4 regions of the Kitasatospora sp. NPDC053057 genome follow, and region 2 is predicted to be linked to each of the others. Evidence: riboswitches for the same ligand, from Rfam matches in the RefSeq annotation. Region 2 holds a riboswitch; each other region holds the start of a gene.
The links. Region 2 has a riboswitch for cyclic di-AMP ahead of ACIG5E_RS23880 (peptidoglycan DD-metalloendopeptidase family protein). Riboswitches for the same ligand answer to the same signal wherever they lie in the genome.

Region 1 (7,022 bases), on a different contig from region 2:
TCTGGTCAGCGCAGGTCTCACGGTCACGCGGTTCGAAGGGGAGGTAGCGGGTCACCTCCAGGTCGCTGTACAGCGCGTGCAACGCGTCCAGTTCCGCCGGGGTGTGGTGGTACTCGCGGATGGCGAGCCTGGGGCCGGTGAGGCGTACGGGGACCATGGCTGCCGACCCTATCCCCGTCCGACGGCTACCGTTCGGAATATGAACGACGAAGACCTGCGGCTCGCCCCGCGCACCAGGGCCGCCGACCTGCTCGCCTGGGCGGCAGCCGGGCAGGACCGCGCGCCGGTGGCCGAGGCGCCGCTGCACGCGGTGCTGGCTCTGCTGGAGCTGGGCGAGGGCAGGATGCACGACGGCTGGCCCGAACTGACCTCCGACGCGGTGGAGCACCTGCTGTACGAACGGCTCCACCTCTACGTCCAACCCGCGCCGGAGGAGGACCCGCTCGCGTACGGCGACGCCGTACGGCTGCTGGTCGACCACCAGCGGGCGGCGAAGCGGCTCAACGCCAAGCGCCAGGAGCGGCTGCACGCCGAGGCCGAGTGGCAGGGCGAGGTCGCGGCCGGGCTGCTGCGCCGCGCCGACCTGGTGACCTGGCCCCGGCTGTACGCGGTGCTGCTGCACGCGCACGGGGTGGACGTGACGGACCTCGCGGCCGTCCGGGACTGGCTGACCGGCTTCGCCGGCCTCGGCGAGGAGGAGCGGCTGGCCGGGTACGAGGCGCTGGTGCCGACCGGCTGGCTGGACGAGCCGGACGAGCCGGGCTGGGGGCCGGGCCGGGTGCTGTCCGTCGGCATGGCCACCGACGGCGCGCGGCGGCTGCTGGAGCAGGGCCTGATGCGGCGCAGCTACCGCAACCTGGCCGAGCTGACCGCGCTGGGGCGGCCGATGCCGGACGAACTGGCCGGGGGCTTCGAGGAGTTCGAGGCGGCGGCGGCCGAGGTGGCGCTCGACCTGCTCGGCGAGTGGACGGTGCCCGGGCTGCCGCGGCTGCTGGTGGAGGAGTTCCCGGAGCTCGCGCCGGAGCCGGGCGCGGAGGAGATCGACGCGTACCTGGCGCAGCTGCCGCCGGAGTGAGGTGGCGGGGGGGGGGAGCAGCCCCGGGCGTGCCCCGGGGCTGCTCCCCCCGACGTTGTGACGGGTTCCCGGGGCCGTTACGGGTTGAGGCCGTGCTGCTGGAGCCAGGTCTCCGGGTCGACCGGGGCGCCGCCGCCGGGGCGGACCTCCAGGTGCAGGTGCGGGCCGGTGACGTTGCCGGTCGCGCCGACCTTGCCGATCTGCTGGCCGGAGGTGACCTTGCCGGAGCCCGTGATGATCGAGGACAGGTGGCAGTACCAGATCTCGGTGCCGTCGGGCAGGGTCTCGACGATCCGGTAGCCGTACGCGCCGGACCAGCCGGCCGAGGTGATGGTGCCCTGGCCGACCGCGTAGACCGGGGTGCCGGTGTCGGCGGCGAAGTCCAGGCCGGTGTGCAGGTGGGCCCAGTAGCGGGCGCTCTGGCCGTAGTGGGCGGAGAGGTTGTAGTCCTTCACCGGCAGGGTGAGGGCGGCGGCCTTGGCCCGCTCGGCCTCCTCGGCGGCGCGCTTGGCCTCGGCCTCCTTGGCGGCGGCCTTGGCCCCGGCCTCCTGGGCGGCCTGCACGCGGGCGCTCTCCTCGGCGGCGGTGCGCTGGCTGTCGGCCTGCTGCTGGATGCGGGCGGCGAGCGCGAGGCCGGGATCGGCGGCCAGGGCGACCGGGGTCTCGTCCGGGGCCTCGACGGCGGGCGCGGCGGCCGGGGTCGCGGAGGCGAAGCCGGTGGCGCCCAGGGTGGCGGCGACGGCGGTGACGCCGAGCAGCGGGGAGGCCCCTCGGGTCTGACGCGGCATCCGGTGGCGGTTGGCCTCGGCCTCCGGGACGAACGGGTCGGCGGGGCCGGAGTCGCGGGGCTCGGAGCCGTTCGGGCCGGGGTGGTCGAGGAGCTGGGTACCGGCTGCGGGGCCGGCCGGGTGTGCCGGGGTGTGCGTCGACGCCACGGAGGCGCGCTCCTTTCCTTCCTTCGCGCCTACCGGGTTAGCTGACGGGTTCGGAGCAGGAAGGTCTCCTACGGCCGGGCCGGAGCCCCGCCGATTCACCCCAAGGAACATGGTTCCCCGGCTCCCTGGCCTGCCCGGAGGCCGGCCGGCGGGATTAGGCGACGGCGCACGGTGCCGTCTGGGTACGGCGTTGACGACCGCGCTGCGTTATCAAACGTTAATCCTAGGAGGCCCTGATTCCAAGCCATCCGTCCGCGACGGCTGGGGAACAGGTGATCGGACGTCAACGAACGACCCCTCAGCCACCCGGTTCATCTGAGTACTCCTACTCATGTGCACCCCGGCCGGCCCACCGCATCCTGGCGCCATGAGCGCACCGATGCAGTCACGCACCACGGCCGCGTACTACGCCCAGGCCGTCCTCTCCTTCGCCATCTCCGGCACGGCCCTCGCCGCCGGGATCGCCTACCTGCCCGTCGGCGGCTGGACCCGGGCCTTCCTCGGGATCGGCCTCCTCTACACCGTCACCTCCTCGTTCACGCTGGCCAAGGTGATCCGGGACCGCCAGGAGTCCTCGGACACCGTCGCCCGGGTCGACCAGGCCCGGCTGGAGAAGCTGCTCAGCGAGCACGACCCGTTCAGGGTCGAAGGGACCTGAACGGGGCCCTTCGCGTGAGCCGCGACCCCTTGACGGCTAAGGCTATTAGCCGTAGCTTTATGGCTATCGGCAGCAGCGAGCGAGCCCGTGGAGGCCCACCATGAACGGCACCATCACCCCGAGCACCCAGTACCTCGACGTCCCCGGCGGCCGCCTCGCGTACGACGACACCCGGCAGGGCGAAGGCACCCCCGTCGTCCTGCTCCCCGGGATGCTCGACTCCCGCCGCGCCTACCGGCACCTCCACCCGCTGCTCACCGCGGCCGGGCGCCGGGTCATCACCATGGACCTGCGCGGCTTCGGCGAGTCCTCGATCGTCTGGGACGACTACAGCCCCTCCGCCGTCGCCACCGACGTCCTCGCCCTGCTCGACCACCTCGGCATCGAGCGGGCCGTCCTGGTCGGGCAGTCCTACACCGGCGCGACGGTCGTCAAGCTCGCCGGGGACGCACCCCAGCGGGTCGCCGGGATCGCGCTCATCGACGCCTTCGTCGAGCACCGGGCCAACGCGCTCATGAAGGGCGTCATGGTCGTCATGGGCGCCGCGATGGTCCAGTGGCCCGCGGTCTGGGGCTACTACCTCCGCAAGATGGCCTTCCCCGGCCCCCGGCCCGCCGACCTCGACGGCTACGTGGACGGGCTGGTCGCCGCCCTGCGCACCCCCGGCCGCAGGACCGCCACCCGCGGCCACGTCACCGGCGACTCCGCGCCGATCGGCTGGAGCGCGGCCGTCCGCTGCCCCGCCCTCGTGCTGATGGGCAGCAAGGACCCCGACTTCCCCAAGCCCGAGGCCGTCGCCGACCTCCAGGCCGAGAAGCTCGGCGCGCGGAAGGTCATGATCGAGGGATCCGGGCACTACCCGATGGCCGACAACCCCCGGGCCGTCGCCGACGCCCTGCTGCCCTTCCTCGCCGAACTCGCCTGAACCCGTACTCGCCTGAACCCGTCCTCCCCCCACGCTTCACGGAGAACCAGAAGCCATGCCCCGCGTAGGACTGACCCCCGACCAGGTCGTCGACCACGCCCTCGCCCTCATCGACGACCAGGGCACCGAAGCCCTCACCCTCGCCTCCGTCGCCGCCCGCGCCGGAGTCGCCACCCCCTCGCTGTACAAGCACGTCAGCGGCGGTCTCGCCGAACTCCGGCGGCTCATCGCCGTCCGGGTCACCGAGGAACTCGCCGACCGGCTCGCGGAGGCCGCGGTCGGGCGCAGCGGGGACGACGCCGTCACCGCCGTCCTGCGCGCCTACCAGGCCTACGCCACCGAACACCCGCACCGCTACACCGCCCTCCCCCAGGCCCCCCAACCCGACGACGACCTCACCCACGCGGCCACCCGCCTCGTCGGCGTCATCGTCGCCGTCCTCCGCGGCTACGGCCTCGACGGCCCCGAGGTGATCCACGCCGCCCGCACCGTCCGCTCCCTCGCCCACGGCTTCGCCGCCCTCTCCATCACCGGCGCCTTCCAACTCGCCGAAGACCTCACCACCACCCACAACCGCCTCATCGCCACCCTCACCACGGGCCTCCACTCGTGGCCGAAGGCGGAGGAGGAGTAGGAAGTCGGCCCGGCAGCCGCCGCAGCGACAGAGGCGAGGAGTCAGCCGAAACGGCCCCGCGCGAATGGCCCACACCAGCGAACGAACGCACGAGAAGTCGGCCTCGTCGACTTTCGGCGCTCCATCTGTATCGCAAACCCGCTCCCGTGCGGATGGGCGCGCAGCGGCGAACGAGTGCGCGAGAAGTCGGCCCCGTCGACTTCTCGCGCAGGCGCCGGGCCGCTGTGGCGTGCGGGTCGGGTGTGGGCGGAGGGAGGGGTGCGGCCGTTGGGGGTGGAAATAGGGTATGAAGATTTAGTGCCCATCCCCCAGGACGAGAGCCGGACGAGCGCCCGCAGCCCGATGCGCTGCGTGCGCTTATTGCTGGGTTGCACCAGTGCCGCCGAGTTGCTCGGCACCGTGCTCGCGGAGGGGCCGGGCTGGATCACCGGGGAGGGCTCGGCGCTCTACCTGCTGGACTCCGCGGGGATGCTGCGGCTGACCGCCTCGCACGGGCTGCCGGACTGGGCGCACGAGCGGTACGGGCTGGTCGATCCGGCCGGGGAGCTGCCGGCCGCGATGGCACTGCGGCTGCGGCGCCCCTACCTGCTGAGTCCGGAGCACACCAGCATCGACTACCCGAACCGGAACGCCGGCATGGGGACCGGGATGATCTCGGTGGCGACCCTGCCACTGGTGGTGGACGAGCGGGCGATCGGGGTGCTGGCGCTCGCGCTGGCGCACCGGGGCACGGTGCCGCCGCGGGACCTGGACGTGCTGGAGACGATCGCCGGGGCCTGCGCCCACCGGCTGCACCACCTGCTCGATCACCTGCTGGACCACGCGGACGCCCGGCCGGCGCGGCAGGCGGGCCCGGATCCGGCGCTGGCGCACCCGCTGCTGTCGCTCGCGGTGCGGGCCGCCGGGCACGGCGCCTTCGAGCGTGACCTGGTCACCGGGGAGAGCTACTGGGACGCCGCCGCGTTCGCGGTCGCCGGCCGGCCGGTGGCCGCTGACGGGGCCGCGCCGGAGCTGGAGCGGATCGTCCACCCCGAGGACCTGCCGGACGTGCAGGCCGCCCTGGCGGAGGCCCTGGCGAGCGGCGGGCGCTACCGGATCGGCTACCGGGTGCTGCGCCGGGGCGGGAAGGTGGCGCGGGTCGAGGAGTCCGGGGAGGTGATGCTGGACGTGCACGGACGTCCGGTGCGGATCGCCGGGCTGCTCGCCGACGTGGACCACCGCGGGGACCGGGACGCCGGGCCGCAGCACGACCCGGCCGGGGCCCGGACGGCGCTGCTGCTGTCGCTCACCCGGGCGCTGTCCCGCGCGGTGACGGTGCGGGAGGTCACCGCCGCCGTCACCGATGTCGCCCGACCGGCCTTCGGCGCCGCCGGCATCGTGCTGGACCTGGTGGACGAGGGCCGGCTGCTGCCGGTCTCGCACACCGTGTACGGCGGCCCGCGCCGCGCCGAGCTGACCCGGCTGGCGGACCTGTCCGAGGGGATGATGCAGCACTCGCTGGCCCGCTCGGCCCTGCTGTTCAGCGAGCCCGGCGGAAGGCCGAGGAGCGCGGACGCCCCGGCCGCCTGGGCGGTGCTGCCGCTGGTCGCCTCGGGTCGGCAGGTCGGCTCCTGCCTGATCACCTTCGCCGCCGAGCGCGCCTTCAGCCGCGAGGACCGCACCCTGTACTCGGCGTTCGCCGGCATCCTCGCGCAGTCCCTGGAGCGGGCCCGGCTGTACGACACCCACCACCACCGGGCCGGTGAGCTGCAGCGCGCGATGCTGCCGCGCACCCTGCCCCGGCTGCCCGGGATCGCCACCGCGGCCCGCTACCTGCCGAGCACCGAGGGCATGCAGATCGGCGGCGACTGGTACGACCTGCTGAAGCTGCCGGACGGCCGGATCGGGCTGGTGATCGGCGACGTGCAGGGCCACAACGCCGAGGCGACCGCGGTGATGGGCCAGCTGCGCAGCGGGCTGCGGGCGTACGCGACGGACGGGCACGACCCGGCCGCCACGCTGGCCCGGACCAGCCGGCTGCTGGCCGAGCTGGACACCGAGCTGTTCGCGACCTGCCTCTACCTGACCCTGGACCCGGCGGACGGCAGTCTGACCGCGGCCCGGGCCGGGCACCCGGCGCCGGTGCGGATCGCCGCCGACGCCACGGCCGTCGAGCTGGAGCTGCCGGGCGGCCCGCCGCTGGGGGTGGACCCGGGGCAGCCGTACCCGCTGGCCACCGGTCGGCTGGCGGGCGGCGAGACGCTGCTGGCGTACACCGACGGGCTGGTCGAGGACCGCGAGGAGGACTACGACGAGTCGGTGCAGCGGATGCTGGGCGGGCTGGAGCTGTGGGCCCGGCAGACCGGTCCGGGGCGGATCGGCCCGGCGCCGGCGCTGGAGCGGCTGGCCGATCTGCTCACCCTGAACGTGACCGAGCGCCGGTCCCGGCCGGACGACGTGGCGCTGCTGCTCCTGCACCGGATGCCGCCCCTTCCGTAACCCGGGGCGGAATTGTTCACCTGCACCGAATGTCGTCCGTTCAACAACATCGTGCACACCAGTCCCCCACATCCCGGGACGCGAATCAGCCATCACCCGTCACATCGACGGGGTTCGGAAGACCCTGGACGAACGACCGGGCGGCTCGTCAGGGCACCGGGATCGCGTCCGAACAACACCGGGATGACGGCGTATTGACTCGATATTGACGAGATCCAGTCAGATGGCGAGATCCGTTCACACCTTCGTAGGATCATCGCCCTAGAATTCGCCGCGTGACGATGACTCAGTGGTGCGCAACGGCTACCGGCGTGCTC
Region 2 (7,022 bases):
CGCGACCTCCTCACTCACCGTCCGCGCCCTCGGCGAGCACCACGACCTGGACACCCCGGTCTCCGTCCACGGCTCCCGGCTGCGCCTGCGCGCCCCGCTGGACGCCCCGCTCACCGCGGCCGCCGCCGGCGCCACCGACGGCCTGGCCGTCGTGCTCGACGTCACCGACGTGTCCCCCGTCGCCGTCCGCGACCGCGTCCGCGCCCGGCTCACCCTGGCCGGCCGGCTGCACCTGGCCCACCTCGCCGACGACGGCCTGAGCGTCCATCTGCGGGTGGACATCGCCCACGCCGTGCTCGCCACCCCGTACGGCACCGGCGCGCTCACCGCCGCCGACCTCGCCCTCGCCACCCCGGACCCGCTGGCCCGCCACGAGGCGGCACTGCTCACCCACCTGGCCGACGACCACGCCGACGCCCTCGACCTGCTCGCCGGCCTGCTCGATCCGGCCCTGCTGACCCACCACCCGGCCGTCCGCCCGCTCGCCCTGGACCGCCACGGCCTGGTGCTGCGCCTGGACCACTCGCACGGCCACCGTGACGTCCGCCTGGTCTTCCCCGAACCCGCCTGCGACACCGAGGACTTCGGCCACCGGATGCACGAGCTGCTCACCGCCGCCCAGTACGGCCTGCCGGCCCACCGCGGCTAGCGGCGCGCAAGTCCCGCCTAGTCACGCTCCGCCGCGTCCTCCAGCACGATCCGCCCCATCCGCGCGTACAGCTCCGGCCGCCGGCGCCGCAGCACCAGCGCCGTCACCACCCCGCCCAGGAACATCCCGATCACCAGGTACGGGATCAGCCGGAACAGCAGGGTGCCCGCCGCCGCCCCGGCCGCAGCTCCCCGGTTGACCACCAGCAGCGAACACGCGGCGGACCGGAAAGGGCGGGAAACGGCAGTGGCCGGCCCGGGCCGCACGAGAGGTGTGTCTCGCGCGGCCGGGCCGGCCGTGGGCGTGTCCCGCGCCCAGGTCCACTGGTGCGGCGATCACCCGGTCGAGCGGTCACCCGACATGACCATCCCGGGCGGTCGATTCGCCCCGCATCAGCGGTGGTTCAGAAGGACCCGCGGAGGACCCGCGGGAGGACCCTGAGGATCAGAGCGCGACGCCGTGCGCCCGCAGGTAGGCGACCGGGTTGATGTCCGAGCCGTACTCCGGACCGGTGCGGATCTCGAAGTGCAGGTGCGGGCCGGTCACGTTGCCGGTGGCACCGGAGAGGCCGAGCTGCTGGCCGACGGTCACGTTCTGACCGACCTTCACGCCGATCACGGAGAGGTGCGCGTACTGCGCGTACTTGCCGTCGGCGAGCTTGATCTCGACCTCGTTGCCGTAGGCGCCGCCGTTGTCGGCCTTCACCACGACGCCGTTGGCGACGGCGCGCACCGGGGTGCCGGTGGAGGCGATGAAGTCCTGGCCGGTGTGGTGGCCGGAGGCCCACATCGAGCCGGCCACGCCGTAGGCCTCGCCCAGCACCGGCTTGGCGAGCGGGGCGACGTAGCCGGCGGTCGCGGCGACCGGGGCGGCGGTGACGACCTGGGCCGGGGCGGCGGTCTGCACCTGGGTCTGCAGCTGGGCGCCCGGCTTGGCTGCCTCGGTCTGGACCTGCACCTGGGCGTTCGCCGCGGCGGAGGCGTCCTGGGTGACCGGCGCGGACGGCTTCGCCGGAGCGGCCGGCTTCGCGGCGTCAGCGGCGTGACCCGCCAGGGCCAGCTGCTGACCGGGGAAGATCAGGTTCGGGTCGGCACCGACCACCGAGCGGTTCTGCTCGTACAGCGCGTGCCAGCCGCCGTCGACGTGCTTGACGTCGGCGATCTGGGACAGGGAGTCGCCGCTGACGACGCGGTAGCTCTCGTGGGCAATGGTCGAGGACGCGGCAGCCACCGAGGGAGCAGCAGCGTGCGAAGCGGCCGGAGCGGTGTGTGCCTGGGCGCTCATCGCGCTCACCAGCGGCAGGACGAAGGAGACGCCGGTGACGGCGGTGGCGATGCCGATGCGGGCGGCACGGGGCAGGGCGATACGACGAGCCTGTGCAGGCATGGAACTTTCCTCTCCGACGCCTGCGAGGTGAGCTGTCGGGTTCGGGCTGGAGTTGCCCGGCCGCATGCGCGGCTTCACCCCAAGCCGGTCCTGGACGTCCGCGCTCCGAAAAGCGCGAACTCCGGTCCGGCGACTTACCTGTGGGTCCCCCGCTCCTGCCGTACAGAGTTCAGTTCGAACCACCGGGCAGCGGCAGGACTCGGCGTTCCACCCGGCGGATCCGTCCGGACTGGCCGGGCGGTCGCTGAACTAAAACTCATCCGTTCGGGTGAAGCAATGTCGATCTCTTGAACCGGCAACCAACCCCCGGAACGCGGTCACCCTCCGGATGATCCGCCGCACGGTAAGTACACAATCCATTCACCCCCCGCCACTGATCCACGACTCTGCGCCCATCGCGGGACCCCTGCGGGACCGTCCGTTCACGCACCGTAGCCGACCGACACACCCGCCCGGTGACCCTTGTCACGTACGCCCCGGCGGGCGCAGGATCGGGCCGTGGCCACCTCTGACGCCGGCTCCCTGCGCCTGGGCACCGCGCAGGGACGCTGGGTACTGCTCGCGACGGTGCTCGGCTCCAGCATGGCGATGCTCGACGGCACCGTGGTGAACGTCGCCCTGCCCCGGATCGGCACCGACCTCGGCGCCTCCCTCGCCTCCCTGCAATGGACCCTGAACGCCTACCTGCTCACCCTGGCGGGCCTGATCCTGCTCGGCGGCGCACTCGGCGACCGCTACGGGCGGCGCAAGGTCTTCCTGATCGGCGTGGTCTGGTTCGCCGCCGCCTCCGCGGCCTGCGCCGCCGCCCCGACCATCCACGTGCTGATCGCCGCCCGCGCCGTCCAGGGCATCGGCGGCGCACTGCTCACCCCGGGCTCGCTCGCCATGCTCCAGGCCGTCTTCCGCCCTGAAGACCGCTCGGCCGCGGTGGGCCTGTGGTCCGGTCTGGGCGGGGTGTCCGCGGCCGTCGGCCCCTTCCTCGGCGGCTGGCTGGTGGACGGGCCCGGCTGGCGCTGGATCTTCCTGCTGAACCTGCCGCTGGCCGCCGCGGTGATCGCGGTCACCTCCCGATACGTCCCGGAGAGCCGGGACGAGTCCGCCACCGGCCGCTTCGACGTGTCCGGCGCCCTGCTCGCCGCGCTCGCCCTCGGCGCGATCACCTACGCGCTCACCGCCGCCGGGGAGGGCCTGTCCCCCGGCGTGTGGGTCAGCGGCGCGCTCGGCCTGCTGCTCGCCGCCGCCTTCGTGGCCGTCGAACGGCGGGCGCCCGATCCGATGCTGCCGCTCGGACTGTTCTCCTCCCGGCTGTTCACCGCCGTGAACCTGGTCACCCTGTGCGTCTACGCGGCGTTCAGCGGGGTGTTCTTCCTGCTGGTGGTGCAGCTGCAGATCGTCTCCGGCTTCTCACCGCTGGTCTCCGGCTTCGCACTGGTGCCGATCACGCTGCTGATGCTGACCCTGTCCGCGCGCGCCGGGCGCCTCGGCAAGCGGATCGGCCCGCGCATCCCGCTCACCGTCGGCCCGCTGCTGTGCGCCGCCGGGGTGCTGCTGATGCTGCGCACCGGCCCGGGCTCCTCCTACTGGGTGGACGTGCTGCCCGCGGTCGCGGTGATGGGCTCGGGGATGACGCTGCTGGTCGCGCCGCTGACCGCCACCGTGCTGGCCGCCGTCGAGGTGCGGCACGCGGGAATCGCCAGCGGCGTCAACAACGCCGCCGCCCGGGCGGCCGGCCTGCTCGCGGTGGCCGCCCTCCCGGCGATGGCCGGGCTGAGCGGCAACGCCTACCGGGTGCCCTCCTCGGTGGACTCCGCCTTCCACACCGCGATGCTGATCTGCGCGGGCCTGCTGGCCGGCGGCGGGCTGATCGCCGCCGTCACCGTCCGGGGCAACGTGCTCGCGCCCGAGGAGCAGCCGGTGGCCGAGCCGAACTGCGACTGGCCGTGCTCGACCACCACCCCGCCGTTCGACCCCGGCCACTCCCGGACGCCCGAGGGCCCCGCCACCGGAACGGCGGCAGAGCCCTCGTCGGAGAACTGAGGCTCCGTCAGAGACTGCTCCTACTAGAGGATGTCGGCCGGCGCGTACTTGGCCGCCTCCGGGTAGGCCGCCGCGACGGCCTCCACCCGGCGGACGACCTCGGCGACCTGCGCCCCGGCCGCCCCGGTGAAGGACAGCTTGTCGGCCAGCAGCGCGTCCAGCGCGGCCCGGTCCAGCGGGATCCGCTCGTCGGCCGCGAGGCGGTCCAGCAGCTCGTTCTCCCGGGCGCCCGCGCGCATCGCCAGCGCGGAGGCGACGGCGTGCTCCTTGATGACCTCGTGGCCGGTCTCCCGGCCGACGCCCGCGCGCACCGCGCCCATCAGCACCTTGGTGGTGGCCAGGAACGGCAGGTACCGGTCCAGCTCGGCCTCGACCACGGCCGGGAAGGCGCCGAACTCGTCCAGGACGGTCAGGAAGGTCTCCAGCAGGCCGTCGAAGGCGAAGAAGGCGTCCGGCAGCGCGACCCGACGCACCACCGAGCAGGAGACGTCACCCTCGTTCCACTGGTCGCCGGCCAGCTCGCCGGTCATCGAGGCGTAACCGCGCAGGATGACGGCCAGACCGTTGACGCGCTCGCAGGAGCGGGTGTTCATCTTGTGCGGCATCGCGGAGGAGCCGACCTGGCCCTCCTTGAAGCCCTCCGTCACCAGCTCGTGGCCGGCCATCAGGCGGATGGTCTTGGCCAGGCTGGACGGCGCGGCGGCCAGCTGGACGAGGGCGGTGAGCACCTCGAAGTCCAGCGAGCGGGGGTAGACCTGGCCGACGCTGGTCAGCACGTTGTCGAAGCCGAGGTGCCCGGCGACCCGGCGCTCGAGGTCCGCCAGCTTCGCAGTTCCCTGGCTGCCCCCACCCAGCAGGTCCAGCATGTCCTGGGCGGTGCCGACCGGGCCCTTGATCCCGCGCAGCGGGTAGCGGGCGATCAGCTCCTCCAGGCGGCGGAAGGCGACCAGCAGCTCGTCGGTGATCGACGCGAAGCGCTTGCCCAGGGTGGTGGCCTGCGCGGCCACGTTGTGCGAGCGGCCGGCCATGACCAGCTCGGAGTGCTGCGCGGCCAGGCCGGCCAGGCGCACCAGGACGGCGACCGTACGGTCCCGGACGTGCTCCAGGGACTGACGGATCTGCAGCTGCTCGACGTTCTCGGTCAGATCCCGGGAGGTCATGCCCTTGTGGATCTGCTCGTGGCCGGCGAGCTCGCTGAACTCCTCGATCCGGGCCTTCACGTCGTGGCGGGTGATCCGCTCACGGGCGGCGATCGAGCCGAGGTCGACCTGGTCGATCACCCGCTCGTAGTCGGTGACGGCGTTCGCGGGCACCTCGACACCGAGGTCCTGCTGGGCCTTCAGGACGGCGAGCCACAGGTGGCGCTCGAGGACCACCTTGTGCTCGGGGGACCACAGCTGGGCCAGGGTCGCCGAGGCGTACCGGGAGGCCAGGACATTGGGGATCTGGGGCTTCGCGCTCACGCTTCGCAAGCCTAACAGCCGAGGTCACGCCGAACGTCGGCGGATGGGGTACGCTGAGCCGGTTCAACGCCTATCGGAAAGCGACTCACAAACTCCTCACCGCAAGTATACCACACCGATGAACGGAACTCCAGCGACAGCGTCGAACTCCGACCGCGCGCTCTCCGAAGCGCTGCGCACCGAACAGGCCCACCTCGACCGGCTCTACACCCAGCTGGACTCCGCCCGGGAACGGGCCCGCCGCACCAGCGACGGCGCCCACCACGACGCAGCGGCAGGCGGCACCCACCAGGCCCGGCTGGAGCGCGAGGTCCGCGCCCGCGAGGCCGCCCGCCACGCCGCCCGGCTCGACGCGGTGGAACGAGGCCTCTGCTTCGGCCGCCTCGACGAGCGCGACGGCACCGTCCACTACATCGGCCGCACCGGCCTGACCGACGAGGCGTACGAACCGCTGCTGCTCGACTGGCGCACCCCCGCCGCTCGCCCGTTCTACACCGCGACCCCCGCCCACCCGGGCACCGTGGTCCGCCGCCGCCACCTGCACACCGAGGGCCGAACCGTCATCGGCCTGGACGACGAGGCGCTCGACCTCGCCGGGCTGGACGAGTCCGGCCGCCGCGCCCTGGTCGGCGAGGCCGCGCTGCTCGCCGCGCTCGCCCGCGAGCGCACCGGCCGGATGGGCACCGCCGTCGCCACCATCCAGGCCGAGCAGGACCGGGTGATCCGCTCCCCGCTGCCCGGCGCCCTGGTCGTCCAGGGCGGGCCCGGGACGGGCAAGACCCTCGCCGCCCTGCACCGCGCCGCCTACCTGCTGTTCACCCACCGCGCCGCGCTGGAGCGCCGCGGCGTGCTGGTCATCGGCCCCACCGCGGGATTCCTGCGCTACATCGAGGAGGTGCTGCCCGCCCTCGGCGAGACCGAGGTGGTGCTGCGCACGGTCGGCGAACTCTTCCCCGACGTCACCACGACCCGCACGGACGCCCCCGCCACGGCCGTCGCCAAGGGCGGACCGTGGATGGCCGAGGTGCTCCGACGCGCCGTCGCCGCCCACCAGTCGGCGCCCGCCAGGGGCATCGACCTGGGCGACGGGCTGCGCGTCTCCGCCCGCGCCTGCGCCCAGGCCCTGGACGCCGCCCGCGGCCTGCGGGCGCCGCACAACCGGGCCCGCGCCCACTACCTGCGCACCCTGCTGGACGCCCTGGCCATCGCCCAGGCCCTCTCCCTCGGCCGCCCGTACGACGAGGAGGAGGCGCACTACGCCCCGCGCGAGCTGTGGGCCCGGGAGGACGTCCGCGCCGCGCTCGACCCGCTCTGGCCCGCCCTCACCCCGCAGCAACTCGTCGAACGGCTGCTCACCGAAAGGGAGTTGCTCGCCGAAGTCGCCCCCGAGCACGCCGCGGCCCTGCTCCGCCCGCCCGGCTCGCCCTGGACGGTCGAGGACGTCCCGCTGCTGGACGAGGCCGCCCAACTCCTCGGCGAACTCCGCC
Region 3 (7,022 bases), on a different contig from region 2:
CACGCCTGCCACCCGGCCAAGAGCTGTCCAAGGGCTGTCCACGGACCGTCCACGGGGCGTCCACGGAGTGTTGGTGTGCTGCTCGCGTGCCGCTCACGAACGGTTCGCGAGCCGGTGACGCGGCGGCGGCGCCCCGGAGGCCGTCCGGGCGCGTCCGGTCCAGCGGTTACGGTCGACCCATGCCAGCTCAGCCCGACGGCGCCCAGCCCGCCGCCCAGCCCGCCCCGCAGCTCTTCACCTGGGAGTTCGCGGCCGACCCGTACCCCGCCTACGCCTGGCTGCGCGAGCACGCCCCGGTGCACCGCACCAAGCTGCCGAGCGGCGTGGAGGCCTGGCTGGTGACCAGGTACGCGGACGCCCGGCAGGCGCTCGCGGACAGCCGGCTGTCGAAGAACCCGGCGCACCACAGCGAGCAGGCGCACCGCACCGGCCGGGTGGGCATCCCGGGGGAGCGGCAGGCCGACCTGATGACCCACCTGCTGAACATCGACCCGCCGGACCACACCCGGCTGCGCCGGCTGGTGTCGAAGGCGTTCACCCCGCGCCGGGTGGCCGAGTTCGAGCCGCGGGTGCAGCAGCTGACCGACCGGCTGATCGACGGCTTCGCGCAGCGCGGTTCGGCGGACCTCATCCACGAGTTCGCCTTCCCGCTCCCCATCTACGCGATCTGCGACATGCTGGGCGTGCCGGCCGAGGATCAGGACGACTTTCGCGACTGGGCCGGAATGATGCTGCGACACACGAAGCCGGGCCAGGGCGGCAGCCAACGCGGCGGCGTGGGGCGGGCCGTGAAGCGGATGCGGGCCTACCTGCTGGAGCTGATCCACCGCAAGCGGGCGGACCTCGGCGACGACCTGATCTCCGGTCTGATCCGGGCGAGCGACCACGGCGAGCACCTGACCGAGAACGAGGCCGCCGCGATGGCCTTCATCCTGCTCTTCGCCGGGTTCGAGACGACGGTCAACCTGATCGGCAACGGGACGTACGCGCTGCTGCGCAACCCGGACCAGCGGGCGCGGCTGCAGGAGTCGGTGGTCCGCGGCGAGACGGCGCTGCTGGAGACCGGGATCGAGGAACTCCTGCGCTACGACGGGCCGGTGGAGCTGGCGACCTGGCGGTTCGCGACCGCGCCGCTGACCATCGGCGGGGTGGAGATCCCGGTCGGCGACCCGGTGCTGGTGGTGCTGGCGGCGGCGGACCGCGACCCGGCCCGGTTCGCCGACGAGAACACCCTGGACCTGGCCCGGAGCGACAACCCCCATCTGGGCTTCGGGCACGGCATCCACTACTGCATCGGCGCCCCGTTGGCCCGGCTCGAAGGGCGGTCCGCGCTGGCCACGCTGCTGTCCCGGCTGCCCGATCTCCGGCTGGCCGAAAGTCCGGAGAATCTGCGCTGGCGAGGCGGTCTGATCATGCGTGGATTGCGCGAACTTCCGGTCGAATTCAGTCCGGAGATCCGGTCGCCGCACGCCCGTACTGAGCCATCGGCACACTGACTTGGCGTCGTCTTTCGGCCTCTGACGGTGGTGTGAACGCCCATCAAACCGGACAAAGCCCCGCCGTCGGTGGGCGATCGAACACGCGCCGTAATTTCTGTGTGATGTCGGCGATATGAGCTTGTGATTAGTCTGAGGATCTGTCTAGTCTCCCTGGAGTTCGCAGCTGCGGACCCCGTGCGCGGAACGCCGAGTCCTGCCCGCCGCGCCACGGGAAACCGACCAGACCCTGGGCAGGGGCGGGGGAACCAGGTTTGTTGCCGTTCCTCCACGGCTTGGGGTGAAGCCGCCCAAGCGGAACCGTTTCCGCCGACGGCGGCCGGGCCACCTCCCGGTCCGAACCCGACAGCTCACCTCGCAGGCGTGCGGAGAGGGACCTCTTCATGCTGCTCGTTGGAACTGGCCGTCATCGTCGTCGCACCCAGGCCGAGAAGGCCATCGCCGTCGCCGGTGTGGCCGGCGTCGGACTCGCGCTGCCGCTCCTCACCGCCACCGGCGCCTCCGCCGCGCCGGCCTCCTCCTGGGACTCCGTCGCCCAGTGCGAGAGCGGCGGCGACTGGGGCATCAACACCGGCAACGGCTTCTACGGCGGCCTGCAGTTCACCTCCAGCACCTGGAAGGCGTACGGCGGCACCGCCTTCGCGCCGCAGGCCAACCAGGCCAGCCGGGCGCAGCAGATCTCGGTCGCCGAGAAGGTGCTCGCCTCGCAGGGCCCGGGCGCCTGGCCGGTCTGCTCCCAGAAGGCCGGCCTGAGCAAGGGCGGCGCCCCGGCGGCCGTGGACACCTCCACGGACACCAGGGCGCAGTCCGCCCCCAAGCAGCAGGCCCCGAAGCAGCAGGCCCCCAAGGCCGCCGCGAAGCCGGTCCAGCAGTACGCGCCGAAGCACGCCGCCCCGAAGCGGGCCGAGCAGCCCGCCGAGCAGCCGGCCGCCCAGCAGTACACCCCGAAGCACGCCGCCCCGCGCGCCGCCCAGCCGGCCCCGGCCGCGCAGACCGGCCACGACTACACCGTCCGCTCCGGTGACACCCTGTCGGGCATCGCCGCCACCCAGGGCGTGTCCGGCGGCTGGCAGGCGCTGTACGACGGCAACCGCGGCACCGTCGGCGGCGACCCGAACCTGATCGTGCCCGGCCAGGTCCTGCACCTCGGCTGAGACCTGACGGCTGGGACCCTGACGGCTGAGACCTGACGAGGGGCCGACCGACCGGTCGGCCCCCTTCGTCCGCCTTCGCCCATCCCGGTGGGACAAGCTGGGACAAGCAGGTGAACTACCGGTGGGTAGTGGGGCCACACGCTGAGACGGAGCCGAGGTCGACGTGGTCCCGGGAGCCCGGGCGGTTAGGCTCTGGTCGTAACGACTCCGCAATCCTCCGGCCGACAGCACCACCGTCAGCCGGACCCTGCTTCCGCAAGGAGATGCCTCGTGCCGTCCATCGATGTCGTCGTAGCCCGTGAGATCCTCGACTCCCGCGGCAACCCCACGGTCGAGGTCGAGGTCGGCCTCGACGACGGCAGCACGGGTCGTGCCGCTGTTCCGTCGGGTGCCTCGACCGGTGCCTTCGAGGCGCTGGAGCTGCGCGACGGTGACAAGAACCGCTACTTCGGCAAGGGCGTGGAGAAGGCCGTCCTGGCCGTCATCGAGCAGATCGGCCCGGAGCTGGTCGGCTACGACGCCACCGAGCAGCGCCTGATCGACCAGGCCATGCTCGACCTGGACGCCACCCCGGACAAGTCCTCGCTCGGCGCCAACGCCATCCTGGGCGTCTCGCTGGCCGTCGCGCACGCCGCCTCCGAGGCCAGCGACCTGCCGCTGTTCCGCTACCTGGGCGGCCCGAACGCGCACGTCCTGCCCGTCCCGATGATGAACATCCTCAACGGCGGCTCGCACGCGGACTCCAACGTCGACATCCAGGAGTTCATGATCGCCCCGATCGGCGCGGAGTCCTTCTCCGAGGCCGTCCGCTGGGGCGTCGAGGTCTACCACACCCTCAAGGGCGTGCTGAAGGAGCGCGGTCTGTCCACCGGCCTCGGCGACGAGGGCGGCTTCGCGCCGAACCTGGACAGCAACCGCGAGGCCCTGGACCTCATCACCGAGGCCATCCAGAAGGCCGGCTACGTGCCCGGCCGCGACGTCGCGCTCGCCCTGGACGTCGCCGCCTCCGAGTTCTACAAGGACGGCGCCTACCAGTTCGAGGGCAAGGCCCTCTCGGCCGCCGAGCTCATCGAGTACTACGCCGAGCTGGTCGACGCCTACCCGCTGGTCTCCATCGAGGACCCGCTGGACGAGTCGGACTGGGACGGCTGGAAGGCCATGACCGTCAAGCTGGGCGACAAGGTCCAGCTGGTCGGCGACGACCTGTTCGTCACCAACCCGGCCCGCCTGGCCAAGGGCATCGAGACCGGCACCGCCAACGCGCTGCTGGTGAAGGTGAACCAGATCGGCTCGCTGACCGAGACCCTGGACGCCGTCGAGCTGGCCCAGCGCAACGGCTACCGCTGCATGATGTCGCACCGCTCCGGCGAGACCGAGGACGTCACCATCGCCGACCTGGCCGTCGCCACCAACTGCGGCCAGATCAAGACCGGTGCCCCGGCCCGCTCCGAGCGCGTCGCCAAGTACAACCAGCTGCTGCGCATCGAGGAGATCCTCGACGACGCCGCCGAGTACGCCGGCCGCGGCGCCTTCCCGCGCTTCCGCGCTGCGGAGTGATGAGCACGGTCGCTCCGCGGACCGGTGAGCACGGCAAGCACGAGGGCTGAGAACACGCGGGCCGAAAACCCGGGGGCCGGAGGTCCCCGGTAGCGCACGCCTGACCGGTGCCCCGCCGCACACCCCGTAGGGTGGACGGCGGGGCACCGTCGCGACCAGGAGGGGATACGGGAGATGGCTGGCTGGAGGATCCCGGGCTTGGCGGCCCGGCCTCGGTTCACGAGCCGGGCGACCGTCCTCGTCCTGGTGCTCTGCTCGCTGGTGGCGATCCTGGCCTACCCGACGCGGCAGTTCATCTCCCAGCGCGCCGAGATCTCCGCCCAGCGGGCGAAGGCCGACCACGCGCGCCAGCAGGTCGAGCAGCTGCGCCGGGACAAGGCCCGCTGGCAGGATCCGGAGTACGTCAAGGCGCAGGCCCGCGCCCGGCTGCACTACGCGGTGCCGGGGGAGACCCCGTACATCGCGGCGGACCCGTCCGGTGCGCCCGCCCAGCCGTCCGCCTCCGCCTCCGCCACCCCGGCCACCCCGTCCGCCGACGCGGCGGCCGACCGGCCGAAGGCCGCCAAGCCCTGGTACGCCAGCATCTGGGACTCGGTGGACGCCGCCGACACCGCCGCGCTGGCCCCCGCGACCCCCCGTCCGCTCCCACCGTCCCCCGTTGGAGACCCCACCCCCCATGACCACTGAGAACCACCCCGCCGTCTCCGACGCCGACGTCGCGGCCATCGCCGCCCAGCTCGGCCGGGTGCCGCGCGGCCTGCGCGGTGTGGCGCACCGCTGCCCCTGCGGCAACCCCGACGTCGTGGAGACGGCCCCCCGCCTGCCGGACGGCACGCCGTTCCCGACGCTGTACTACCTGACCTGCCCCAAGGCCGCCTCGCTGATCGGCACCCTGGAGGCGGAGGGCGTGATGAAGGACCAGACCGCCCGGCTCGCCGAGGACCCGGAGCTGGCCGCCGCCTACCAGAAGGCGCACGAGGACTACATCGCCCGGCGCGACGCGATCGAGGTGCTGGAGGGCTTCCCGAGCGCCGGCGGCATGCCGGACCGGGTGAAGTGCCTGCACGTGCTGGTCGGCCACTCGCTGGCGGCCGGCGAGGGCGTCAACCCGCTCGGTGACGAGGCGATCGGCATGCTGGAGGACTGGTGGGCCAAGGGCCCGTGCGTCTCCCCGGCCGAGGTCCAGGCGGCCGGTGAGCGGGTCGCCCGCAACCGCGCCAAGGAGCAGGACCACGAGGCCGTGATCGCGGCCAAGCGGCAGAAGACCGCGGAGCGGGCCGCCAAGCGCGCCGCCGAGGAGTCCGCGGAGTCCGCGGCGGAGCAGGAGTCCGAGTGACCACGACCCGCGTGGCCGCGATCGACTGCGGCACCAACTCGATCCGGCTGCTGGTCGCCGACCTCGACCCGGAGACCGGTGAGATCACCGACCTCGACCGCCGGATGATCATCAACCGGCTGGGCCAGGGCGTGGACCGGACCGGCCGGCTGCACCCGGACGCGCTGGCCCGCACCTTCGCGGCCTGCCGGGAGTACCGGGAGATCATCACCGGCTTCGGCGTCGGCCCGGAGCGCACCCGCTTCGTCGCCACCAGCGCCTCCCGGGACGCCGAGAACAGCGACGAGTACGTCAAGGGCGTGCGCGACATCCTGGGCGTCGAGCCGGAGGTGGTGAGCGGCGAGGAGGAGGCGCACCTGTCCTTCGTGGGCGCCACCAAGGAGCTGACCGGCGGCCAGTTCCCCGCCCCCTACCTGGTCTTCGACCTCGGCGGCGGCTCCACCGAGTTCGTGCTCGGCGGGGCGGACGTGCAGGCGGCGCGCTCGGTGGACATCGGCTGCGTGCGGCTGACCGAACGGCACTTCGGCGGCGCCGAGCTGCCCTCCGAGGAGCAGATCGCGGAGGCCCGGGCGCATGTGCGGGCCGAGCTGGACAAGGCCGAGGAGGTCGTCCCGCTGACCGGCGCGGCCACCCTGGTCGGCCTGGCGGGGACGGTCACCACGGTGTCCGCGATCGCCCAGGACCTGCCCGAGTACGACTCGGCGCGGATCCACCACTCCCGGCTCAGCCGCGAGCGGGTCGCGGAGATCGCCCGCGAGCTGCTGGCCGCCACCCACGCCGAGCGCGCGGCCATCCCGTCGATGCACCCGGGTCGGGTGGACGTGATCGCGGCCGGCGCGCTGGAGCTGCTGGAGATCATGGACCGGACCGGCGCCACCGAGCTGGTCGTGAGCGAGCACGACATCCTGGACGGCATCGCCTGGAGTACGGCCTCCTGACGGTCCGCACGGCTTACCTCACCGGCCCCGGCGCCCCGTTCCGGGCGCCGGGGCCGGGGCGCGCCCGGGCGCGGGCGGAAAAGTTCGTGAATTTCTTCACATGGCGATCCAGTCATTCGCCCCACCCCGCCGCCCGCTACGTCCGAAATGTGGGACCGAAGGCCCGCCGCCGGTGCGGCCCGCTGGATCGCAGGCCAGGCCTCCACTGAGGTTTGAAAATCGAAATCACAAGCGGGAACCCGGGCACTGTACGGATCGTTGCTGCTCAGCCGGGTAGTGCTCCGGCGTGCGTTCAGGAGGGGCTGCCGGCGCCCGTGAGCCGGTGCGCCGGTGCCGTTTTTGTGGCCGCGGAGTGTAGCACGGGGTGTCCATGAGCTTGTGACCGGGCTCACGGAGGCTGCTCCGGACGGTGCTGGATACTTTCGGATATGAGCACCACGGAGCGTCCTCGCATCCTCATTGTCGGCGGTGGTTACGTCGGCCTGTATGCCGCGATGCGCATCCTCAAGAAGATGCGCTACGGCGAAGCGACCGTCACGGT
Region 4 (7,022 bases), on a different contig from region 2:
GCAGCGCGTCCAGAGGCTGGTGGCGGGACGCGGTCATCTACCAGGTGTACCCGCGCAGCTTCGCCGACTCCAACGGGGACGGCATGGGCGACCTGCCCGGCATCCGCAGCCGCCTGCCGTACCTGCGCGACCTCGGCGTGGACGCCGTCTGGCTCTCTCCCTTCTACGCCTCGCCGCAGGCCGACGCCGGCTACGACGTCGCCGACTACCGCGCCGTGGACCCGATGTTCGGCACCCTGCTGGACGCCGACGCGCTGATCCGCGACGCCCACCAGCTGGGGCTGCGGATCATCGTCGACCTCGTCCCCAACCACTCCTCGGACCAGCACGAGTGGTTCCAGCGCGCCCTGCGCGAGGGCCCCGGCTCCCCGCTGCGCGAGCGCTACCACTTCCGCCCCGGCAAGGGCGAGCAGGGCGAACTGCCGCCCAACGACTGGGAGTCCATCTTCGGCGGCCCGGCCTGGACCCGCACCGAGAACCCGGACGGCACCCCCGGCGACTGGTACCTGCACCTGTTCGCGCCGGAGCAGCCCGACTTCAACTGGGAGAACCCGGCCGTCGCCGACGAGTTCCGCTCGATCCTGCGGTTCTGGCTGGACATGGGCGTGGACGGCTTCCGCATCGACGTCGCCCACGGCCTGGTCAAGGCCCCCGGCCTGCCCGACCTCGGCGGCGCCGACCAGCTCAAGCTGCTCGGCAACGACGTCATGCCGTTCTTCGACCAGGACGGCGTGCACGAGATCTACCGCAGCTGGCGCCGGATCCTCGACGAGTACCCGGGGCAGCGGATCGGCGTCGCCGAGGCCTGGACCCCGACCGTCCAGCGCACCGCCAACTACGTCCGCCCCGACGAGCTGCACCAGGCCTTCAACTTCCAGTACCTGGGCACCGATTGGGACGCCGCCGCGCTGCGCGAGGTGATCGACCTCTCGCTCGACTCGATGCGCCCGGTCGACGCCCCCACCACCTGGGTGCTGTCCAACCACGACGTCACCCGGCACGCCACCCGCTTCGCCAACGAGCCCGGCCTCGGCACCCAGATCCGCACCCCCGGCGACCGTCCGCTCGGCCTGCGCCGCGCCCGCGCCGCCACCCTGCTGATGCTCGCGCTGCCCGGCTCCGCGTACGTCTACCAGGGCGAGGAGCTCGGCCTGCCGGACGTCACCGACCTGCCGGACGAGGTCCGCCAGGACCCGTCCTTCTTCCGCCAGGCCGGCCAGGACGGCTACCGCGACGGCTGCCGCGTCCCGATCCCGTGGTCCGGCAGCGAGGCCCCGTACGGCTTCGGACCGGTCGCGGGCGGGCCGTCCTGGCTGCCGCAGCCGGCCGAGTGGGCCGAGTTGAGCGTCGAGGCGCAGACCGGCGACCCGTCCTCCACCCTGGAGCTCTACCGCAGCGCCCTTGCCGTCCGCCGGGCCCGGCCCGACCTCGGCGCCGGCACCGAGGTCGAGTGGCTGGACAGCCCCGAGGGCACCCTCGCCTTCCGGCGCGGCTCCTTCGTCTGCACGGTGAACACCACCGGCGAGCCGGTGCGGATCGCCGCCCCGGGCCGGCTGCTGCTCGCCTCGACCGAACTCGTGGTGGACGGCGGCGAGACGGTGCTCGCTCCGGACACCACCGGCTGGTGGGCGGTCTGACGTGGTTGCAATAGGCTCAGGGACCGTGACTACGGCGCGACTCTCAGACATCGCGGCGCAGGCGGGGGTCAGCGAAGCCACCGTCTCCCGCGTGCTCAACGGCAAGGCGAACGTCTCCGCCGCCACCAGGCAGACCGTCCTGGCGGCGCTCGACGTGCTCGGCTACGAGCGGCCGACCCGGCTGCGCCAGCGCAGCGCCGGGCTGATCGGGCTGATCACGCCGGAGTTGAGCAACCCGATCTTCCCCGCGCTGGCGCAGGTGATCGAGCAGGTGCTCAGCCGGCACGGCTTCACTCCGGTGCTGTGCACCCAGACCCCGGGCGGGTCCACCGAGGACGAACTGGTCGAGATGCTGGTAGACCGGGGAGTGGCGGGCATCGTCTTCGTCTCCGGGCTGCACGCCGACTCCACGGCCGACCACGACCGCTACGCCCGGCTGGCCGGGCGCGGGGTCCCGTTCGTGCTGATCAACGGCTTCAGCGAGAAGATCGACGCGCCGTTCATCTCGCCGGACGACCGGTCCGCGATGTGGATGGCCGTCCAGCACCTGGCCGAACTCGGGCACGAGCGGATCGGCCTGGCGGTCGGGCAGCGGCGGTACGTGCCGGTGCTGCGCAAGATCGAGGGCTTCACGGCGGCCATGCGCGAGGTGCTCGGGTTCGGGCAGGAGGAGGCGGAAGGCCTCGTCCACCACACGCTGTTCAGCGTGGAGGGCGGGCACGCGGCGGCCGGTGCGCTGCTCGACAAGGGCTGCACGGCGATCGTCTGCGGGAGCGACATGATGGCGCTCGGGGCGATCCGGGCGGTGCGGCAGCGCGGGCTGTCGGTGCCGCAGGACGTGTCGGTGGTCGGCTTCGACGACTCGCCGCTGATCGCCTTCACCGAGCCGCCGTTGACCACGATCCGCCAGCCGGTCGAGGCGATGGCGACGGCGGCGGTGGACGCGCTGCTGGAGGAGGTCGGCGGGAACGCCGCCCAGCGCGGCGAGTTCATGTTCCAGCCGGAGCTGGTGATGCGCGGTTCCACGGGGGCCTGCGCGCGCTGAGGCTGTCCGGTGCGGCTGTTCAGCGGCCGTGCCAACTGACGGGCCCCGGAGGGCGGTTGCTCTCCGGGGCCCGTCGGCGTGCGCGCTGCCAGGTCAGCCTTCCTGGGCGTTCGGGCGGTCGGTGGAGACCCGCTGGCCGTCGGCCGCGTCGCCGGTCCGGGTCTCGGTGCGGCGGCCGCGGGCCAGGTAGTCGCGCACTACCAGTTCGACGGCGTCCTGGGGGTTCTTGGTACCGGAGAGCAGCATCGCGTCGATCGCGAGGTTCGCGTCGAGCGTGATGGTGACCTGGGCCATGGTGACTCCTCCTCGGGTGCAGGGCAGCAGCATGCCCTCTGCGCCGGAGTTTGACCATGCGGAATCAGGCGCTGCGAGTCCGGTCGTGCGGGTACGCCGAAGCCCCGGGGGAGCGACCAGACTCTTCCCGGGGCGGTCGGGTGACGAATGACGGCTGACGGATGACAGCTGACAGATGATGAAATCTGTCATCCGTTATCCGTCAGCTGTCATCCGTCAGCTGTCCTGTGTTCGCGGTGCTCAGACCCGGCCGGCGAAGTCCGGGGCCCAGTTGGCGATGGTCTGGAGGCGGACGCCCGAGCTCGGGTTGGCGGCCTCGACGTACTGGCCGCCGCCGATGTAGATGGCGACGTGGTAGACGCCGGAGTTCTGACCGTTGTTCGACCAGAAGAGCAGGTCGCCCGGCTGCAGGCTGTCCAGCGAGACGTGGGTGCTGGCGGCGGCCTGGTCGGCGGCGACGCGCGGGACGTTGATGCCCGCGGCGCGCAGCGCGGCCTGGGTCAGGCCGGAGCAGTCCCAACCGCCGTTGCCGGTGCCGCCGTAGACGTACGCCTGGCCGACCTTCGACTTGGCGAAGGAGACCGCGGCGGCCATGCTGCCGGTGGCGGCCGGAGCCGGGGCCTGGGTCTGCGCCTGGGCGGCCGGCTTCGAGGCGGGCTTCGCGGCCGGGGCCTTGGTCTGGGCGATCGGCTTGGCGTCCACGGCACCGCCGTTCGAGGCCTGGCCGGACTTCTGCGAGCGGTCGAACCAGGTGAAGTCCGAGCCGGACTTGGTGGCGGTGGAGGGGGTGTCGGCCTGGGCCGGGGCGCCGTCACCGAAGGTCAGCTGCTGGCCCGGGTAGATGGTGTCCGGGCCCTCGGTGAGGGTGCTGCGGTTGAGCTCGTACAGGTGCTGCCAGCCGCCCTGGACGTTGTGCTTGTCGGCGATCGAGGACAGCCAGTCGCCCTCGACGACGGTGTAGTCGCCGGTCTGGGCCTGGGTCTGGCGCTGCTTCGCCCAGCCGCTGTTGGCGGACTTGGCGGAGGCCGAGGCGGAGTCGCTGGAGGCCTGGGCCTGGGCCTGGGCGGGCGCGGCCGGCTTCGCGGCCGGGGTCTGGCCCTGGGCGGGCTTGACCGCGGGCTTGGCGGCCGTCGAGGTGTCGACGGCGGCCGCGGCGCCACCCTTGGTCAGACCGGCCTGGATCGAGCAGACCGGCCAGGCACCGGGACCCTGCGAGGCGAGGACCTTCTCGGCGACGGCGATCTGCTGGTCCTTGGTGGCGAGGTTGGCCTGCGGGGCGTACGCGGTGCCGCCGAAGGCGGCCCAGGTGCTGGAGGTGAACTGCAGGCCGCCGTAGAAACCGTTGCCAGTGTTGATGCTCCAGTCGCCGCTGCTCTCGCACTGGGCGACCTTGTCCCAGGTGGCGACGGTGGCGGCGTCGGCGGTGCCGGTGGTGAGGCAGGGGACGGTGAGGCCGACGCCCGCGACGCCGAGGGCGGCGATCACGCGACGGGTGCGGCTGGACAGGCGGTTGCCGTTGGAAGGCAGCATGAAGACGCGGTCCTCTCCCACGCCTGCGAGGTGAGCTGTCGGATTCGGGCTGGAGTTGCCCGGCCGCGCTGTGGGCGCGGCTTCACCCCTAGCCCTGGACCGTTCCGGGAATCGGTCCGGGGCGACTTACCTGTGGTTCCCCCGCTCCTGCCGTAGTGCGTTTTCGCGCTGCCAGGACATCCGACGGCAGGACTCGGCGTCGCGGATGAACTGGGTCCGTGTGGTCACGAACGGGGAGCACGTTAAGCAGACTTAAGTTCAAACTGCAAATATCTGTGATGCGCATCACGGTTTACGGGGAAAGGTCGAATGGCCCGAATTTCATGATCGGAAATGATCGTTTTCCGGCAATTTCTCGATGGATTCCCAAAACTGTCTCCGCCTCAGGAGTGATGTGACGGAGCGTTGAAGTGCGGCGGGGCGCGCCCGCCGGGCCTGGGGAGTGCCCGAGATTCGAGCGCCCGCCTGCGCGCCGACTATTCATCGACAAATGGCACCAGAACGGACATTGCGTAGCAATGCCCGCTTAACTCTCCTGTGGGGCAATCCGAACAAGCGAAAAGGACCCGGAACGCAGTCGTTCCGGGTCCTTCGGTGGTGCGGGTGTGGCAACGGGTGGCCCGTGGGTCCGTCAGCCCTCCACGGGCCCCTCAGTGGCCGCGTGGGCACGTCGGGAGCCCTCTCCGGCCCCGATGGTGGCGGCGGCCTCCGCCTCGGCCTCGGCCAGTTCCTCGGCCGACGGCGTCGGCAGCGCGGCCAGGTAGGTCGAGGCGATCAGCTGGCCGACGGTCGGGTATGCGCCCAGCGGCGCCGCCGACGGGCAGCCGGTCTCCTCGGCGGCCGTGGCGAGCAGCTCGGAGTCCGCCTCCGGGCCGATGACGAGCGGGGCCAGTGCCGGGCGCTGGGAGCCGGTCTCCTTGAGGTGGTTGACGGCCCCGGCGACCGAGCCGGGCACGTCGAGCGCGGCGGCGACGACCGGGACGGCCAGTCGGGCGGCCAGCAGTACGCCGGTGATCCCGGCCGCGGCGGCCGCGTCCTCGCCGCCGACCGTGGTCAGCACCACGCCGTCGGCGGCGGTCGCGATGGCGAACAGCCGGGCCCGGTCGGCCCGGGCCAGCCCGGCCTCGGACAGCCGCACGTGGACGGCCTCGGCGAGCAGCGGGTGCGGGCCCAGCGCGTCGGTCACGGTCGCGCCGTACTCCGCGGCGAGGGCGTGAAGCCCGGTCAGGAAGCCGTGCGGTCCGGGTACCAGCGGCACCACGACGGGCGTCGGCAGTCCGGCCTCGGCGGCCGCCGCCAGCAGTTCCGCCACGGTGCGGTCCTCGGAGCCCCCGGCCTCGGTGCCGTCGCTCGGGAGGTAGCCGACCGCGGCCTGGACGCCGGTGTGCTCGCTGCGGACGATCGACAGCAGTTCCTCGACGACCGAACGGGACTCGGGTCCCGCGGTCGCGGGTACGGCGAGCACCAGGGCCGGCGAGCCGGTGCGGATCTCGGGGCGCTCGGGGCGGCGGTGGCGCCCCCGCGCACGGGAGCCTGGAGTGCGGACGGGCAGTGGCGCGCCCGGGATGGCTGCGGTGCTCATGCCGGAGATCGTAGGACATCTGCCCGTCAGGCCTGCAGTCGGCTGCCGTACGGGTTTCGGGTGGTCGTGGTGCGAAGGTCGTGTCGCTGCCGCGCCGGTCCGGGCGGTTTGCCTACAATCCGGACATTCTTCGCCCAACCCCCGTGTGGACCCACGTAGATGCCCTGACGTGTCCCAAGGGGCGGCGCGTTGCATCCGGGGCGAGTGAGATGTCTCACAGTCGGACGGTGGCCTGACGGAGGGTCACGGCGGTGCGACTCCCGGCATTCGAAGATCAACATTTAGCGGGGGGCTGCTCACGGCCGGTTATGGACGAGCCGTCGATTCAATCGGCTATGTCCGTTTACGTACCGTCAGGAGAAGGGTCCGTGAAGAGTTCGGGGCGACCGATAAAAGGCCTCGTGCACCTGCAATGTCCCGTGCTGATGCACGTGCACTGGGGCTATCATCGCGTCAAGTGAGGCGTTGTGCCGGACCGGTACGGGGCCGGTCCGTTCGTTCGGCGGGTGCCGGGGGCGCCGCGCTGGACGACAACTCCGGAGCTCTTCGGGAGACTTCTATGCACGACTCGCAGGACATGCACGGCTCGAACCACACCTACAACGGGATGGCCGCCGCCGACCTCAAGGGGGTGGTCTGGCAGAAGAGCCGGCACAGTAACTCGCAGGGCAACTGCGTCGAGTTCGCGGCCCTGCCGGGTGGCGACGTCGCGATGCGCAACTCGCGCTTCCCGGACGGTCCGGCGCTCATCTACACCCGGGCGGAGATCGCCGCCCTTCTTCTGGGGGCCAAGGACGGGGAGTTCGACCACCTGGCGGTCTGACCGGCCGCTGCTTCACCATCGGGGGGCCGTCGTGGGTGCTGACACCACGACGGCCTTTGTCTTTGCCCGGCGGTGGCCCTTTCCGCTTCCGTCCGGTCCCGTGGTGGACCG

Region 1: it holds a riboswitch for cyclic di-AMP, as region 2 does, so the genes downstream of both, ACIG5E_RS33400 (M23 family metallopeptidase) here and ACIG5E_RS23880 (peptidoglycan DD-metalloendopeptidase family protein) in region 2, are expected to answer to the same signal.
Region 3: it holds a riboswitch for cyclic di-AMP, as region 2 does, so the genes downstream of both, ACIG5E_RS16735 (transglycosylase family protein) here and ACIG5E_RS23880 (peptidoglycan DD-metalloendopeptidase family protein) in region 2, are expected to answer to the same signal.
Region 4: it holds a riboswitch for cyclic di-AMP, as region 2 does, so the genes downstream of both, ACIG5E_RS02535 (transglycosylase family protein) here and ACIG5E_RS23880 (peptidoglycan DD-metalloendopeptidase family protein) in region 2, are expected to answer to the same signal.

What each region holds. Positions count from the first base shown of each region.
Region 1 is NZ_JBITZP010000048.1:25,000-32,021, forward strand. It holds gene ACIG5E_RS33390 (GNAT family N-acetyltransferase) at 1-157, opposite strand, end outside; gene ACIG5E_RS33395 (hypothetical protein) at 200-1,075, shown strand; gene ACIG5E_RS33400 (M23 family metallopeptidase) at 1,153-2,010, opposite strand; cyclic di-AMP (ydaO/yuaA leader) riboswitch at 2,023-2,181, opposite strand; gene ACIG5E_RS33405 (YiaA/YiaB family inner membrane protein) at 2,378-2,668, shown strand; gene ACIG5E_RS33410 (alpha/beta fold hydrolase) at 2,769-3,593, shown strand; gene ACIG5E_RS33415 (TetR/AcrR family transcriptional regulator) at 3,649-4,227, shown strand; gene ACIG5E_RS33420 (SpoIIE family protein phosphatase) at 4,525-6,705, shown strand; gene ACIG5E_RS33425 (sensor histidine kinase) at 6,987-7,022, shown strand, end outside.
Region 2 is NZ_JBITZP010000023.1:33,465-40,486, reverse strand. It holds gene ACIG5E_RS23890 (DUF2470 domain-containing protein) at 1-649, shown strand, start outside; gene ACIG5E_RS23885 (hypothetical protein) at 667-852, opposite strand; gene ACIG5E_RS23880 (peptidoglycan DD-metalloendopeptidase family protein) at 1,094-2,035, opposite strand; cyclic di-AMP (ydaO/yuaA leader) riboswitch at 2,038-2,220, opposite strand; gene ACIG5E_RS23875 (MFS transporter) at 2,534-4,072, shown strand; gene purB (adenylosuccinate lyase) at 4,096-5,544, opposite strand; gene ACIG5E_RS23865 (HelD family protein) at 5,654-7,022, shown strand, end outside.
Region 3 is NZ_JBITZP010000013.1:186,197-193,218, forward strand. It holds gene ACIG5E_RS16730 (cytochrome P450) at 180-1,496, shown strand; cyclic di-AMP (ydaO/yuaA leader) riboswitch at 1,707-1,874, shown strand; gene ACIG5E_RS16735 (transglycosylase family protein) at 1,880-2,650, shown strand; gene eno (phosphopyruvate hydratase) at 2,921-4,207, shown strand; gene ACIG5E_RS16745 (septum formation initiator family protein) at 4,406-4,894, shown strand; gene ACIG5E_RS16750 (DUF501 domain-containing protein) at 4,866-5,543, shown strand; gene ACIG5E_RS16755 (exopolyphosphatase) at 5,540-6,481, shown strand; gene ACIG5E_RS16760 (NAD(P)/FAD-dependent oxidoreductase) at 6,910-7,022, shown strand, end outside.
Region 4 is NZ_JBITZP010000001.1:561,736-568,757, forward strand. It holds gene ACIG5E_RS02520 (glycoside hydrolase family 13 protein) at 1-1,637, shown strand, start outside; gene ACIG5E_RS02525 (LacI family DNA-binding transcriptional regulator) at 1,663-2,682, shown strand; gene ACIG5E_RS02530 (hypothetical protein) at 2,776-2,976, opposite strand; gene ACIG5E_RS02535 (transglycosylase family protein) at 3,217-4,506, opposite strand; cyclic di-AMP (ydaO/yuaA leader) riboswitch at 4,514-4,684, opposite strand; gene ACIG5E_RS02540 (hypothetical protein) at 5,138-6,088, opposite strand; gene ACIG5E_RS02545 (DUF397 domain-containing protein) at 6,648-6,911, shown strand.